Regions from separate parts of the Lysinibacillus sp. NPDC098008 genome, predicted to be linked through region 3. Evidence: predicted binding sites of a transcription regulator. Region 3 holds the regulator's gene; each other region holds the start of a gene.
The links. Region 3 encodes LexA, which represses DNA repair genes until DNA is damaged. Its sites were predicted from a motif close to CGAACATATGTTCG; they were not measured.
Positions count from the first base shown of each region.

Region 1: recA (recombinase RecA) is a predicted target of LexA. The motif match lies at 1,351-1,364, and genes of this name have one in related genera.
Region 2: ruvA (Holliday junction branch migration protein RuvA) is a predicted target of LexA. The motif match lies at 1,462-1,475, and genes of this name have one in related genera.

Region 1 covers NZ_JBIWBA010000002.1:47,405-49,666, reverse strand. Annotated here, with positions in the region: gene pgsA (CDP-diacylglycerol--glycerol-3-phosphate 3-phosphatidyltransferase) at 1-7, shown strand, start outside; gene ACIQVU_RS02635 (competence/damage-inducible protein A) at 25-1,284, shown strand; gene recA (recombinase RecA) at 1,448-2,262, shown strand, end outside.
Region 2 covers NZ_JBIWBA010000009.1:32,117-34,378, forward strand. Annotated here, with positions in the region: gene ruvB (Holliday junction branch migration DNA helicase RuvB) at 1-780, opposite strand, end outside; gene ruvA (Holliday junction branch migration protein RuvA) at 799-1,419, opposite strand; gene ACIQVU_RS10065 (phosphotransferase) at 1,527-2,262, opposite strand, start outside.
Region 3 covers NZ_JBIWBA010000003.1:5,911-8,172, reverse strand. Annotated here, with positions in the region: gene ACIQVU_RS04745 (YneB family resolvase-like protein) at 1-141, opposite strand, end outside; gene yneA (cell division suppressor protein YneA) at 138-452, opposite strand; gene lexA (transcriptional repressor LexA) at 620-1,237, shown strand; gene ACIQVU_RS04730 (gamma-glutamyl-gamma-aminobutyrate hydrolase family protein) at 1,499-2,221, opposite strand; gene ACIQVU_RS04725 (prepilin peptidase) at 2,256-2,262, opposite strand, start outside.

The DNA.
Region 1 (2,262 bases), on a different contig from region 3:
TAAATAAGAAAGGTCTTGTGTATCATGAATGCTGAAATTCTTGCGGTTGGCTCAGAATTATTATTAGGTCAAATTACAAATACAAATGCGAGATTTATCTCCAATCAATTATCAGAGCTAGGTATAAATGTTTTTTATCATACTGTAGTGGGTGATAATGCACAGCGTTTAGAGCAAGCGATTGCAGTTGCAGAATCTCGTGCAGATTTAATTATTTTTTCAGGTGGACTTGGTCCTACAAAGGATGATTTAACAAAGGAAACAATTGCTCGTCATCTTGGCGTGCCACTTGAGCTGGATGAGGTTGCTTTAACATATATTGAGCAATTTTTTGCCAAACGAGGTCGTCCAATGACGGACAATAACCGTAAACAAGCATTAGTATTAGCAGGCAGTGAAGTGCTTGCCAATCATCATGGCATGGCACCAGGTATGATTTTTAAAAAGGATCATCGCACTTATATTTTACTGCCGGGACCACCAAAAGAGCTAGAGCCAATGTTCCAATTTGAGGCAAAGCCAAAGCTTGCAGCTATGTTAAATGATGGGGGAACAATCGCCTCTCATGTTATGCGTTTTTATGGTATTGGTGAGGCGGAGCTTGAAGTACGCGTTCAAGATATTTTAGATGCTCAAACAAATCCAACTGTTGCACCGCTTGCCTCAGACGGTGAGGTAACATTACGCGTCACAGCTAAAGCACCAACAGAGCAGCAGGCACAACAGCTAATTGACGCCAAAGTTGCAGAGATACAGGCACTTGTTGGCGACTATCAATATGGTGTCAATGATGATTCGCTTGCCTCTAAAACAGTTGAAATGCTACTGGATAATAAGCTAACAATTGCAGCTGCGGAAAGTTTAACAGCTGGATTATTTCAATCAGAGCTTGCGGAAATTCCTGGGGTGGGCAATGCATTAATCGGAGGCGTTGTTACCTATACAGCTGATGCGAAAGTAAAACAGCTTGGTATTTCAAAAGCGCTAATTGATACACATGGTGTTGTCAGTAGTGAATGTGCAGCGGCAATGGCAAGTGCTGTGCGGGAAAAATTCGCTACAAATATTGGGATTGGTTTAACAGGAGAAGCTGGTCCTACAGCACATGACCATCAGCCAGTAGGCACAGTATGGATTGGTATTGCGATTAACGATGAGGAGCCTCTTACATACTTGCTACATCTATCTGGTATGCGGAATACAAATCGACTGCGTGCAGTGAAGTTTGCATGCCATTATTTAATGCAGTTATTAGAAGAGCGTGGCTATACAAAGCGTTATTAAAAATAAACTAACAAATAGGAATTTGAGTAGAGAAAAACTGCTCAAATTTTTATTTTGAAGAAAAATCGAATAAATGTTCGCTTTTTTCTTGCGCGATTTCTCAAAAGCAAGTATAGTAGAGATAGATAATAACTAATGAACAGTTTTTGAAGGAGGAAAATAAATGAGTGATCGTAAAGCAGCCTTAGAACAGGCGTTAAAACAAATTGAAAAGAATTTTGGTAAAGGTTCCATCATGAAGCTTGGTGAAAAAACGGATTTAGAAATTGCCACATCTTCAAGTGGCTCATTAGCACTTGATGCTGCATTAGGTGTAGGTGGTTATCCACGTGGACGTATTATTGAAGTATATGGTCCTGAATCATCAGGTAAAACAACTGTTGCACTACATGCTATTGCTGAAGTACAGGCAACGGGTGGACAGGCAGCGTTTATTGACGCAGAGCATGCATTAGACCCAGTGTATGCACAAAAATTAGGGGTTAATATTGATGAGCTATTATTATCGCAGCCAGATACAGGTGAGCAAGCACTTGAAATTGCAGAAGCATTAGTACGTAGTGGAGCCATTGATATTATCGTTATTGACTCTGTTGCAGCATTAGTACCAAAAGCTGAAATTGAAGGAGATATGGGTGACTCTCATGTCGGCTTACAAGCACGTTTAATGTCCCAAGCTTTACGTAAGCTTTCAGGAGCGATCAATAAATCCAAAACAATTGCTATTTTCATTAACCAAGTCCGTGAAAAAATTGGTGTGATGTTTGGCAATCCAGAAACAACACCTGGTGGGCGTGCGCTTAAATTCTACAGCTCCGTGCGTTTAGAAGTTCGTCGTGCAGAGGCAATTAAGCAAGGGAATGATATTGTAGGGAACCGCACAAAGGTTAAAATTGTAAAAAATAAAGTAGCACCACCATTCCGTACAGCTGAAGTAGATATTATGTATGGAGAAGGGATTTCTAAAGAAGGTGAAAC
Region 2 (2,262 bases), on a different contig from region 3:
ATCAAGCCCTCTAGGATCGACTTGTAATAGCTCTAATGCCTGCTTCGCAAGACCCTCCGTTATCATACCATCTCCAAGCACTTGTGCATAATCCCGCACTCGCTTTAATAAACGATTAGCAATGCGCGGTGTCCCACGTGAACGTCTTGCCATTTCCATTGCCGCTACTGCTTCAATCTCCACATCAAATAAATGGGCACTGCGTACAACAATTTCAGCCAATGAACGATCATCATAATATTCCAAGCGTAGCAATACACCAAAGCGATCCCGTAAAGGAGCTGATAAAGCACCAGCTCTTGTTGTCGCACCTACAAGTGTAAAGGGAGGTAAATCAAGGCGAACGGAACGTGCTTCAGGCCCTTTCCCAACAACAATATCTAAACAGAAGTCTTCCATTGCTGGATATAAAACTTCCTCAATAGCACGGGGAAGTCGATGAATTTCATCAATAAATAGGACGTCCCCAGGCTCTAATGAGCTTAAAATAGCTGCTAAATCTCCGGGACGCTCAATCGCAGGACCACTTGTCATACGTACATTGACATTCATCTCATTCGCAATAACGGCGGCTAAGGTTGTTTTACCAAGCCCTGGAGGTCCATATAGCAGCACATGGTCTAAACTTTCCTGACGAAGCTTTGCGGCTTCAATAAATATTTGCAAATTTTCCTTTACTTTATGCTGTCCAATATATTGTGACAGCCTTTGGGGACGTAATGATAATTCAAACTGCTCATCATAGCTTCCTGCCTCACCAGCCATTATCCGTTCAGACATGCACCTCCCCTCCTTTCCTTACTTTAATTTTAATAGCAGTTGCAATGCTTGCTTCATATACGCATCTGTTGTTTCTAGCTTGTCATTATCTTCAAGCTGCGGACGAATTTTTTCAAGCTCTTTTTCAGAATATCCAAGTGCCAGTAATGCCAGTATTGCTTCCTCTAGCTCATGCTTATTTGGATGAACGCCAAATAGTGGTAGCTCTTCTTCTGTACTTGGTAGCTCTATTGTTTCCAATAAAGCACCTAGCTTGCCTTTTAAATCGAGGATCATTTGGCGCGCTGTTTTTTTCCCGACGCCCGGGAACTTCACTAAAAATGTTTCATCCTCACGCTCAATTGCACTAATTACCTGCTGTGGATTGCCAGTAGCTAAAATAGCTAGCGCCCCTTTTGGCCCTATACCTGACACTAAAATCAGCTTACGGAATAGTTCACGCTGGTCTAAGTTTGGAAAACCATATAATATTTGTGCATCCTCACGTACATGCAAATGGACATATATTTGTTGCTCAAGTGCTGATAGTCGAAAGGCAAATGGATTAGGTGTATTAAGCTGCCAGCCAATGCCCTGCTGTTCAAGTACAATATATTCAGGTGTAATACGGGTAATTTGTCCTTTTAAATAATCATACATTTAAAATCCCTCACAATCATCGTCTTCGATTATAGCATATAGCGAACGAATGCTCGACAAAAAGCTAAAAGTGAGATTCACAGACAAAAATGACCGCCAAATGACGGTCATTTCTTCACAAATCTATCAATATCGTACCACAATTTTGGCCAATAAGTGAGAGCGCGTTTTGTAAATGGCACTAAATAATCTAAAAATACTAGCTGCTGCTCGAGTGGTAAATCCACAGCAAACAGCCATTCACGTAATAACTCATTTGGATATTTCAAACGATGAAGCTTTCTTTTATCCAGCCGTTTCAGCTCTGGTAACTCTGCAAATATCTTACCAAGATCGTAATCCACAGCTGGCAATACACGATGCAGCCATAAAATATATTCATCATCTGCTTCTCCAAGGTGCGCTAAATCAAAATCAATTAAGCGTAATTGTCCATCAGAGCACCATAAAAAATTATGATGAACAACATCTCCATGTAAAAGCGTGATGTCTTTTTCAGGTGCATCCTCCATCGCTATCAACTGTAGCGACTTATCACTATAATGTAAAATTTGATCGATTTCTTCTCTTGTTAAAAATGCCCTAAATTCATTGCGTCTGCTTTTAAAACGCATATAGCGCATTTGCCATTTTAAAAGCTGTGAGTAGGTATGCAAGCCTGGCACTCGCTGCCAAGCAATTTTTTTATGTGTGTCATGTAAAGTGATTAAGAGCTTAAGAGCTTCCTTGCGATCTTTTTTATAGGTAAAGTTTGCACCATGGCTTCCTTCTTGCCATGCTTGCACAATTAACTGTTCATCATCACTTTGTACAATTGGTAAAACGAGGGAAGGCTCCATACAG
Region 3 (2,262 bases):
AAAAACGCCCTTTACCTCATAGCCCTGCTCCCTTGCATAGCATTGCAGTTCTTCCTGCTGACGCTCTAAAGAGGAGCTTTGTGTTTCTTTCTCAGTGCTCACACGACAATAGACAACGGCTGATAGTTGATTATTTCTCATTGTTCATTTCTCGCAATTTCAATTGTTTTGATGCGATTGGCTTGATCATCCAGTACAGGTATTACTAATGATTTACCAGCTACAATTTTAATATCTAGTAGTTCATTTTCTACTTTTACAAGCTTAATCCAATCATCTGTACTCATTTTACCACGATATTGTTCTGCTAACGACCATAAGCTATCTCCATGCTCAACCTGAATTTCTGCGTAACGTATATCTCCTGGATCAGTAATGTAAAGGTATGCTGCAAACAGTAAACAAGTTCCTACTAAAATTGAGATATGCGTATTTTTCTTTAACCAAATCATAGTCATTACCCCTTTTCTAGAATGTTTGTTCGGAATGTATGTTCTTATAATAAAACGAACAAACGTTTTTGTCAAACACTTTTTTCGAACCTATGTTTGCATACATGTTCGTATTCTGTTATACTAACAAATAAGAAGAATAATATTAGAAAAAAGAGGTGAGCAATATGAAAAAAGTTTCAAAAAGACAAGAGGATATTTTAGCTTTCATTAAAGAAGAAGTACGAACTAAGGGTTATCCACCATCAGTACGTGAAATTGGGGAAGCAGTTGGACTTGCTTCAAGCTCAACGGTTCATGGTCATTTAGCTCGGTTAGAGCAAAAGGGTCTTATTCGCCGTGACCCTACAAAGCCACGCGCAATTGAAATTTTAGAGCCAGAGGAATCCGTTCAAAAGCAACATGTTATTCATGTGCCGCTTGTCGGGAAAGTTACAGCTGGTTCTCCTATTACAGCGATTGAAAATATCGAAGAATACTTCCCATTACCAGATGCCTATGGCACAAGTGAGGATCAATTATTTATGTTAGAGATTATGGGTGAATCCATGATTGAAGCAGGTATTTTAGATGGGGACTTAGTCATTGTCAAGCAAAGGTCAACTGCTGATAATGGAGATATTGTTGTAGCCATGACAGATGAGGATGAGGCAACTGTCAAGCGTTTCTTCAAAGAAAAAAATCATTTCCGTTTACAGCCTGAAAACTCAACAATGGAACCAATTATCGTTGATCAAGTTTCCATTTTAGGACAAGTTGTAGGTCTTTATCGCCGTGTTCATTAATATTTTAAAATACACATAAATTTTTTGAGGATTATGCATTTCTTTGCTGAGCATGTCCTCTTTTTATTTTTATAGGTGAATGTTCCTGCGAGAGTAACCGCTATTCGCTCCATGCGTCAAACTAATCATTCAAGAAATTACAGCCAATATGATGTATCGCTACTATAAATCGAAGCCAGCATTAAGTATGTCTTTGCGGTTGCATATAAAAGAAGCAAAAGCCAGCGAGAGCGAACTTCTCAATAGCTTTTGCCTACAACCCTACATATGTTTCTTAAATTTCAAACTCGCCTCAATAAATGCTGAGAATAGCTTTAACGCATGCTGATCTCCTACAGTAGCTAGTTCCTCTGGATGCCACTGCACAGCTAAACAAAATGGTAGCTCCTTGTACACCATCGCTTCAACAATACCATCACTTGATAGTGCCGCTGCTTGACAGTTATCGGCTAGTATCTTTACAGCCTGATGATGCAATGAATTAACAGCGATTTTTTCCTGCCCTATTATATCCATTAATAAATTATTAGCCGCAATTTGCACATAATGCGTTGCCACCATTCGATCTGATTGTTGCGCATGCTGTAACAGCTTTGTACCAGCATAGTCGCTATCAATATCTTGATACAATGTGCCACCTAGCGCAACATTTAATATTTGTAAGCCACGACAAATACCGAAAATAGGCATTTTCCGCGTAATTGCTTCCTCAATTAAAGCTACCTCTACCGCATCTCTTGCGGGATGAACTTTTCCTATGTTTGGTGAAGGATCTTCGCCAAACAGGAACGGATGTATATCATGACCTCCAGATAGCAATAAACCATCTGTAAGAGCTAATATTTCTGCTACATCCTGCTCTACGCCAATGGGAATAATTAGCGGGATACCTCCTGCTTCAATAATACTTTTACTGTAAGCAGCATTTAACTGTGAAGATAAACTATCGTCCACAAAGGCTGTAATACCAATAATTGGCTTCACCCAATCCCCTCCATACTTACGAAAGATTCAACAACTACCAA